One region of the Bacillus cereus group sp. BfR-BA-01383 genome, then DNA from elsewhere that is predicted to be linked to it. Evidence: riboswitches for the same ligand, from Rfam matches in the RefSeq annotation. Region 1 holds a riboswitch; the other holds the start of a gene.

Region 1 (4,902 bases):
TAACTCACCTGTGTATAGATAGGAAAGCCTTTTTTCTAGGTTGCGTTTCATGGTTCTTCTCCTTTTATAAAAACTCACATTTTAATACGGGGATGGCTGTATCCATAACTTCACAAAATTCGCCCAACCGAATGAATCGATTGTTACATTCTTTAAAGAAGAAGGATATGTTTTTCTTTTTAAAACGGATCCACTACAGCTAAATTTGGAGTGGTATTTGGCTGTAGTAAAAGGTTTTTTAACGTGCCTACTAATATGTAGCCACTAATAAGTACAATAAGTCCGATAACACGTAATGTTTATAAGGGCACTTCACGGTTATTCGTTTCTGCCGGGTTTTGGGGCGGTGAAGGTGGATTGTTGTTCATAATAGGGATCCCATCTTTTTTATTTATATATGTGTAAAATCATTATTTAACTTATGGATTGGAATTGTATAGTCATTTTCACTATATGAGAGCTGCCTATGAATAGTGATAAGAAATTTTAGGACGAGAAAAGAGGCTGCTATGTACAGCCTCTTTTTCGTTAAAATGAAGAAATTCGTTTCTTCGTTTTTGGTACAATAATAAATTTGATCCAGAGTAATCCGGCAATTATAATGATAACACTATGTAGAAATTGTCCTGTAGCAACGAGTACAACAGTTGAAAAAACAATTAATTGAATGCTTATTAATATGAAAATTAAGCTGAGAAATTGGTTCATTTTTTCTTCAGTAGTAATCGGATATAATGCTACAATAATATTTCCCGAAAAATATTTCCATAGAGAACGAAGCTGCATAGAAATCATATATAGGAAGACGTAAGCGATGGCGCCTTTTACGTATATATTTGGAACAAAATATAGGGTGAAAGCGCCGATTAACCCTAAGCGAATATATATACCAAAATAATCATTGCCGCGTAAAAATGATAGTGTATGTAAATAGAAGAAAGTAGCTTGTTTTTTATGTAGTAAAGGTTCGATCCAATTGGAAAGCCATTTTCTGCCGTTTACTTGTTTTTTTAGCTGCGGCACATCAGTGAAGATGCTAGCAAATTGATAAAAGCGTATGTCCAATTTTTCTTCTTGCTCGATTATGTATTCCCACGGTATTCGTTTTGTAGGTTGTTTTTTCGTGTATAGAAGCAGGAAAGCGAGAAGTAAAAGTAGTCCGCCTAATACGATCACATTTGCTGTATAAAACAGCATGTAAATAATAAGTGCGTTACAAGCAAGTCGTATAATAAGCCATATACTTTTTTCATGACTATCACGCCACATCCAATGTATGTACATATTCCAGGCCTTCGTAATCATTAAAACGATAAAGATTGTACATAAAAAAGGTACAGTTAATTGTAATGATTGCATGGCAAGTGGAACGAGAATAAGGAACATAAATAATAATGGGAAAAGCTGAATGATGTAATTATATAGAAGAGATTTTTTGAAATAAGAAGTTAATTTCTCTTCTAGTGCGAGTAAATAGACAGCATCAGGTTTTTGAATAAATGTACGTATTGGGCATCTCGATATAATCGCTGTTAGGACGATTGTAATGAGTAATAAGGATACTCCTGTAGAAGGAGCTGTTTTAAGAAACTTTGCGTAATAGTAAGCACCTATACAGGAGACGAAGATGAAGCTATATAGTAAACCGTTAATCATACGTGCAAAGTATGTAATGATATTTTGAATATGTTGTTGGAAGCGACTGCTCCATAATGATTCGATTGACATGTTTTTCACCTCTTTGTTCTATTATATATGTTTTATAAAAGAAAAAACGAGCAAATTGCGTTATGCAACTTGCTCGTTTTTCTTTTCGTTATTTTTTTTCTGATCACGATTCATTAATGGATAGAAGGCAAAGCCGATTACGAATAAACCAATTCCGAGAAGGAATGTTTTTATATCGGATGCGCCTGTTTTAATAACCCATAGTGCATAGCAAAGCGCGATCACTGCGACTATGCCATCCATAATTCTTGAACCCATTTCATTTTTATACGTTTCACCAGTTGCGACTAGTTTTAACTGGAAGATTGGTGAGACGAGATACGGAATGAGATAGGCCAGTGTTGATACGGTAATAACGAATGTATAAGCTTCTGCAATTGTTCCTGATAATGTTGAGAATAAGAACACTTGCGACATAATGTTTGTTAATCGTAATGAGTAAATTGGACTTCCTTTTTTGTTTGTTTTTGCGAAGAAGGAAGGGAAGAAACCTTCTTTTGCTGCTTGATACGGTACTTCTGAGCTTAATAAAATCCAGCCTAATATGGAACCGAATAGGGAAGTAAGAGCAAGTAATGCCATAAGTTTCCCGCCGCCATGACCCATTGCAGCGTTTAATGCATCTGCTAATGGACGTTCAGAAGCTTGTAATTTATCAACGTGAAGTACACCCATTGTTAAAATTGTAATTCCTAAGTAAATTGCAACTGTAATTAATAATCCTGCAACTGTTGCGCGTTTTACTGTTTTGGGAGAGGTAGCTCGGTTTGATAAAAGAACCGCCGATTCAATCCCTATAAATGCCCAAAGCGTTGTAAGAGCAGCTAAATTTACTTGTGAAAGGAGGCCGTGTGATACGCCTTCTTTATCGATCATCGGTGTGTACCATTGTCCAAACTTTGAAGCTTCGAATGCAAATAAAGTAACGATGATGAATAAAAGGAATCCAGTTATTTTCGTTGTAGTTGCTATGAAGTTTAGTTTTCCAGCTCCGCTTACACCGTTTGTTAAAATTAAATGAGTTCCCCATAGTAAGATGGAACAAATAGTAAATGTAATTAGTTTTCCAACTTCTACGTTAAATGAACCGATTGAAAATAGTAGTCGTGTATCTTTCATGATCGGGAAGAAGAGTGATAAATATCCCGCAAATGATGTAATGATGGCAACGTTACTTGCCCAGTTTGCAACCCAATATCCCCATACCATACTGAAACCAGCCATTTTTTTCTTTTTTGGTGATGAGAATAAAGCATATGCATGACTTTGTGGCCCTGTTGTTAAATCAGGACGACGAATTGCTAAATTACCGAAAACAAGAGCTAGCATTAAAACACCAAACCCTGTTGTTAACCAAGCTAAAGTGACACCGAGTGGGCTTGCTGTTTGTGCCAACGTACTTGGCACCATGAAAATCCCAGCGCCAACCATGTTACCAACAACGAAAGCTGTTAGTACCCAAAAGCCCCATTTTTTTTGCTGCATAGAAAATACCTCCAAAGTTAGTATAACCAAGTCAAGCGAGGAGATATGTATGTCTTCCGAAGTCAGGAAGAGAAGTCCCAAACAAAACAAAAAAAGCACGTAATTTGCCGCTACATGCTTTCTATCTTATAAGAAACCCACGACATACCTCTCGATAGCTCTCCACAAACGAAAACGTTTGTGACAGTTCTGCACTTATTAAATACAGACCCAGCAAGCGTGCATGGTGGACACGACTTACTTCGGCAACCATTCCTTTCTCATTCATTCATCAATGCCACTACATCTCCTGAAATGATACTCTTAATGATTGCAACCTCTACCTCACCGAGATACGAATGAGGATTTAAATATTAAATTAACGTATTTAAGAGTAACAAATGAATTTTTATACGTCAATGGATATAGCAAAAATCAGATTATAGAGAAGAGTTTGTTATTGTGGTGTTGGAGGGTTTGATACAGATTCATTGAATAAATATGTAATGAATTTTGAACAGGAGATTTACTAATTATTTAATGGGAATGGGGATTATTGAAATGATACGTGCTTATAGTGAAGAAGAGGATCGAATCGGGATTTTGGATTTAATAAAGAGTACGGGGATAGAAGGGGAGATAGGTTCTTTGGATGATATTGTGTCGAACGCTACTCATTTTCTCTTATATATCCAAAATGAGGTTAAAGGGTTCGCATATTCATCTTTTTATACAAATAGTGCTGAAGAGTCTATTGTTCAAATAAGTGTGTATGTAGCACCAGGTTCTCGTTTAAGAGGTATTGGTTCTGCACTATATAAGAAAATAGAAGAGTTAATTTCTAAAATAAAACCGGATTTTGTATGTACTTATATGAGGACTGAATTAGAAAGTTCTATTGGTTTTGCTAAGAAAATGGGATTGGAAAGATGGTGGGGATCGCTTGAATTGATATATAAGGGAGGGAGCTTTCCTGAAACAGATATGACGTTTATTAAATATGAGGATAGATTTTTTGACCAGTTTGTAACAATGGTACAGGAATGTTATTACGAATTGCATGAAATGAATGATATGAAGCCTTACCTTGCTCTGGAAGATAGTATAAAGAAGTACAAATTGAACAATGAAAGTAACGTGTATGTAGCTTTAGAAAATGAACAGCTAGTTGCATCGGTTACGGTAGGAGAAGGAACAATAGAGAATTTAATGGTCGCACAAATTCACCAAGGAAATGGATATGGTCGTAAAGCCTTGCAATTTGGTGTGAACAAGTTGTTAGAAGACGGGTATGAAGATATTAGATTATGTTATATAGAAGGAAATGAAAGTGCTGAGAGGTTATACAATTCTGTAGGATTTAAACCGCTTCATAATACACAAGTGTATCGGAAATTAAAAAAGCAGCTGACCTAAATATTAGATCAGCTGCTGAATATAAGATTAAACTAAGTTTAATACAGTTACTTTTTCACGTGTCATAGACTCAAGGCTCTTACGAATACCTTGTGCGCCCATGCCTGAACCTTTTCTTTTACACCGATGAATGGGAAGTGGTCAGGGCCGCGCTCTGTGCGTCCGTTAATTTGCACAGAACCAGTTTCGATTTTGTTAGCAATTTCAATTGCTTGTTCATCTGAAGAAACACGGCTGATTGGAAGGATTGGGCCAAATGGCTCTTCCCAAGCAACTTTCATTTCTTCTGTTACG
Region 2 (4,902 bases), on a different contig from region 1:
CAGATTTTTGAACGTATTTAGAAGGATCATTCATTAATGGTTCAAGAAGCTTTAAATTGTTCTTAAAATCACCTTTCAGAGCTCCAATTTTTTTTGCCCAAGGAAGTCTTGGTCTAGTACCTTCTGACACTAATCGCCTAATGTGGCTGTTTTCGTCATGTATCCACTGTTGTAATATGTTTAGTGTGTCTTCATGATATGTTTCAAGAAAAGGACGAATGGCATATTCAGCAGTATTCCTTTTTGTTATTTCATACATAGCATTGAATGAGGATTCAAAATCGTTAAGTCCATATTTTTCAACGTATTTTGCAATAGGCATATACATGTATCCGTTTGTAAATGTGCCTACTTCTGTTGTATTTTCTGGTCCTAATGTTTTCAGTAATATATGTATTGCTTCCTTAAAATCTTTTTGTAATGCATTGTGTAATTCATCTGCTATTACTTCAATACGTTGCTTTAACTCTAAATTTTCAACTTTATATGTAACAGAAGCTACAAAATTTCTTTTAGAGAAATGGGGATTGTGTTTACAAATAGAATCAGCCATTTTTTCTGCTAATTCTTCATTAAATAAAAATTTCAATGGAACATATTTACCCATTTTTTCACCTCATTAGTCAAATGAAAACAATTTTTATTTTTTAATCGACAACCCATAAACCAAAGTCTCACTCGGAGTCGTAATACTAAAACCAGTCGTCTTATAATCAAGTTTCACCGTATCACCAGTATAGTCTTTCGTGAATGAATCCATTTGTACGATAAGATCTGTATCTTCATATACAACATCATCTGCATTATATGTATCCCAAATTAAATCCACATCAACGAAAATACTACAAGAGTTTGTCATTGTTCCTCTAATACGAACGATTTTTTTGCCTTCACGTTCTAATCTATGTATAGCTGCTTTTGCTTCATCAGTAATACGAATGTTCATGTAATCCCAACCTTTATGTATATTTCCTTTATTATTGCAAAAACAAAAGAAATAGGGAAGTAAAGAGGGTTGTAATAAAAAACGAGCAAACAAATTTGTTTGCTCGTTTTACTTTATTTTAGTTCACATTTATCAAGAGGAATCACTTTTGTTTTTTTCGTAAATTTATAACCTAACCATAGTACTAAGAAAAGTGGTAAACCGATGTAAGAAACGAATACACCGTTCCAATCGATAGATTCTCCCGTAAATGCGCCATAGTTTTGTCCTAAAATGACAATGACACAAAGTGCAAATGCAAAGATTGGACCGAACGGGAACCATTTTGCTCGGTAAGGTAAGTCTTTTAAATCTTTTCCTTGTGCGATATATGCTTTACGGAAACGATAATGACTAATTGCAATTCCAACCCATGCGATAAAGCCAGACATTCCGGATGCGTTTAATAACCAAATGTATACAACGCCGTCACCGAATAAAGAAGCAATGAAAGCGACACTACCGACAATCGATGTTACGATTAATGCGTTAACAGGTACGCCACGGCTATCCAATTTACCTAAGAACTTTGGTGCTTTTCCTTGGCGAGCTAAATCCCAAAGCATACGAGTTGATGCATACATACCAGAGTTACCAGCAGATAAAACGGCCGTTAAAATAACAGCGTTCATAACAGAAGCAGCGAAGGCAACGCCCGCTTTTTCAAAAATAAGTGTAAATGGACTTACTGTTACATCACTTGCGGCAAGGCTTTCAGTTGTGTAAGGAATTAATAAACCGATAACGAGAATCGCAAGGATATAGAATAAAAGAATACGCCAAAAGATCGAACGAATTGCTTTTGGAATATTACGCTCTGGATCAGCAGTTTCACCAGCAGCTACTCCTAATAATTCAGTTCCTTGGAATGAGAAACCAGCGGCCATAAATACACCGATAATTGCCATAATACCGCCGTTAAATGGTGCATCTGCAACAGTGAAATTTTTAAATCCAACAAATTCGCCGCCCATAATACCGAAAATCATCATAAAACCGACAATTAAAAAGATAATAATAGTAACTACTTTAATAAGTGCGAACCAATATTCAGATTCACCAAAACCTTTAACAGATAAATAGTTTAAGAGAAAAATAATAGCTAAACAAAGGCCACTCCAAACGAGTGAAGGTGTATCTGGAAACCAAAATTTCATAATTAACGATACAGCTGCGAGTTCAGCCGCTATCGTAATTGCCCAGTTATACCAATAGTTCCATCCAAGTGCGAAACCAAGTGATGGATCAACAAATTTTGTTGCATACGTGCTAAAAGAGCCAGTAACAGGCATGTATGCTGCGAGTTCAGCTAAGCTTGTCATTAAGAAATAAACCATAATACCAATTGCGGCGTATGCAACTAGTGCACCACCGGGTCCAGCTGAGTGGATGACGCCACCGCTGGCAAGAAATAATCCGGTACCAATTGTACCACCGAGAGAAATCATTGTAAGGTGTCTTGATTTTAAACTACGTTTTAATTCACCTTTTCCTTGTGTAGTTTGCGTTTTAGAGGTAGTTTGATTCGTTGCGCTATTCATGTTCAACACTCCTTTTCTTGTAAGATAGGAAGGAGCGGGGGGAGAAAAGTACAAAAAACCGCCAAAGGAATTTGGCGGAACGTTTCACAAATAACCACCCCATCATACCCTTCCGTTAAGATAGCACCCCACGTTTACACGGTAATTTTGTAAACGTGACAGTTCTGTTCCTTTCGGAGACAGCCCCAGCTTATAGTTCCAGAGAAGAAATATAAACTTCGGCAACTTTTCCTTTCAAACGGAGTCGGTGACATTCTCTGTGTCTCGTCCATTTTACTTTTAAAAGTCGCAACCTCTACCTCATCGGACTGATGAGGATTTATATATTGCTAAGATTTTTAATATATCGCAATTGTAATCACTTTCTGAATATATTGCAAGGAATTTTGTTAGGAAAAGTCAAAAAATATCGGTTATTGTTTAGGAAACGCTTGCAAAACTCCACCCGAACCTACTGTTATGTAACAAAAAAATAAATAAAGAAATTGTTATACAAATGTTTCGCAAAAAATAATGAAAAATCCTCTAAAATTAAAAGAAAATTCGGAAAATATAATTCGACATTCATAATGTGGTCATATTTTTTGTTATAATGAGATAAACGTTTAAAGGAAAAGGGGAAATCATTGTGAAATTAGAAACGGAAAGGCTCTATATAGTACCATGTACAGAAGAGATGTTTCGTGTTGCTGAAAAACAATGGTATAACAGTGGTCCGCATATTATAGGCCATGTAGAACATGTAAAAGAAGATACGGCTTTATTACCTTGGGGCGCATGGTATGTCATTCGAAAAGAAGATGACATCGTACTAGGGGATATAGGGTTTAAAGGGAAACCAAGCGAGAATAGTACAGTAGAAGTTGGTTACGGTTTTATTGAGAAATATTGGAATAAAGGATATGCTACAGAATCTGTAGCTGAATTAATAAAGTGGGCTTTTCAGACAGGAAAAGTAGAAACGGTTATTGCAGAGACACTTCTAGATAATTATGGTTCAATCCGTGTATTAGAAAAATTACATATGAAGAGAGTAGAAGCTACAGAAACGATGATCAATTGGAAAATAGAAAAATACCGCTCGAAATAAATCGGGCGGTATTTTTGTAATTAAGGTAGTATTTGTTTTTGATCTGTCGGGTATCCAATTGTCGAATGTTTCGAATGATTACGGACAGCAATAAAAATAGATATAATAACGACAAGACCAACTGCCACGTAAGAAAGTGAAATAATAGTTGGATCCACTTTAAATGTTGTAAGTAGTGTACGTATATTCGTAAAAATAATAAGGCCACCAACTAATACGCCAAGTAAATGAGATGGAACGATGCGTACTAACCATGCTGCAATTGGAGCTGCGACAATACCGCCAAGCATTAAGGAGAATACCCAAACCCAGCTTACTTGTTCCCAGCCAAGTGAGATGAAGAAGCCGATTGTTGCAGCGAGTGAAACAGGAAATTCACTCGTATCTACAGATCCAATCACTTTTCTAGCTTCATTTCCTCTTGCAAGTAGCACAGGTGTCGTAATTGGACCCCAGCCACCACCGCCAGTTGAATCGACGAATCCAGCGAATAAACCGAGCGGTACAAGTTGTTTGGCAGACATGCGTTTTTTTGAAGTGGCAATTTGCTTTTGAATAAGAAATCGTAATAAAATATAAACCCCTAAAGTGAATAAAAATATTGAAATGTACGGTTTAATCACATTGCCAGGTAAATTACTTAAAAAACATGCCCCAATAAATGCACCAATTGCTCCTGGTAATGTAAGCCTGGAAACGGTATATTTATCCACGTTTCCAAATTTAATGTGAGATGCACCAGAAGCAGCAGTTGTAACGACTTCAGCTAAGTGAACAGAAGCGGAAGCTACAGCCGGTGCGATACCAAACATTAATAATAGAGAAGTAGAGGTTACCCCATACGCCATTCCGAGTGCTCCATCAATCAATTGAGCGAAAAATCCAATAATAGCAAATACAATTAATTTCTGCATAAATATTCCCCCTGTAATAAATAAATGAAAAAGGCACTTTTCCCATATGAGAAAAGTGCCTTTGGTTTTTCCAATCAGCAATATTGAAATTTGTTTTATTATAATACATATTAATCGTATAAAACAACTGGGTTTTAAAGTTTTTTGAATTGAATGAAAGAAAAATAAAATATACAATAAAAGGATGGAGAGAAAGGGGAGAAGGACATGTTAGTATTTGATCATCTCGTTCACGCAGTGCATTGCACACCGGAGGAAGCAGCAAAACAAATGCAGGAGCGTGGATTTCATACTGCATTAGGCGGACGACATACAAACTGGGGTACTTGGAATAGTTTATGTTATTTTGACTTATCATATATAGAATTTTTA

What was found. A riboswitch is a leader RNA that binds a small molecule or an ion and turns the genes downstream of it on or off. The one in region 1 is predicted to bind lysine.
Region 2: it holds a riboswitch for lysine, as region 1 does, so the genes downstream of both, MR065_RS06380 (amino acid permease) here and MR065_RS09815 (amino acid permease) in region 1, are expected to answer to the same signal.

Annotation. Positions count from the first base shown of each region.
Region 1 is NZ_JAKUFP010000007.1:124,629-129,530, reverse strand. It holds partial or broken gene MR065_RS09830 (general stress protein) at 1-51, opposite strand, end outside; partial or broken gene MR065_RS09825 (hypothetical protein) at 180-368, opposite strand; gene MR065_RS09820 (ABC transporter permease) at 529-1,728, opposite strand; gene MR065_RS09815 (amino acid permease) at 1,789-3,213, opposite strand; lysine riboswitch at 3,361-3,543, opposite strand; gene MR065_RS09810 (GNAT family N-acetyltransferase) at 3,754-4,608, shown strand; partial or broken gene MR065_RS09805 (aldehyde dehydrogenase family protein) at 4,636-4,902, opposite strand, start outside.
Region 2 is NZ_JAKUFP010000004.1:169,480-174,381, reverse strand. It holds gene MR065_RS06390 (DNA alkylation repair protein) at 1-607, opposite strand, end outside; gene MR065_RS06385 (iron-sulfur cluster biosynthesis family protein) at 641-946, opposite strand; gene MR065_RS06380 (amino acid permease) at 1,060-2,526, opposite strand; lysine riboswitch at 2,640-2,832, opposite strand; gene MR065_RS06375 (GNAT family N-acetyltransferase) at 3,155-3,616, shown strand; gene MR065_RS06370 (sulfite exporter TauE/SafE family protein) at 3,637-4,530, opposite strand; gene MR065_RS06365 (VOC family protein) at 4,738-4,902, shown strand, end outside.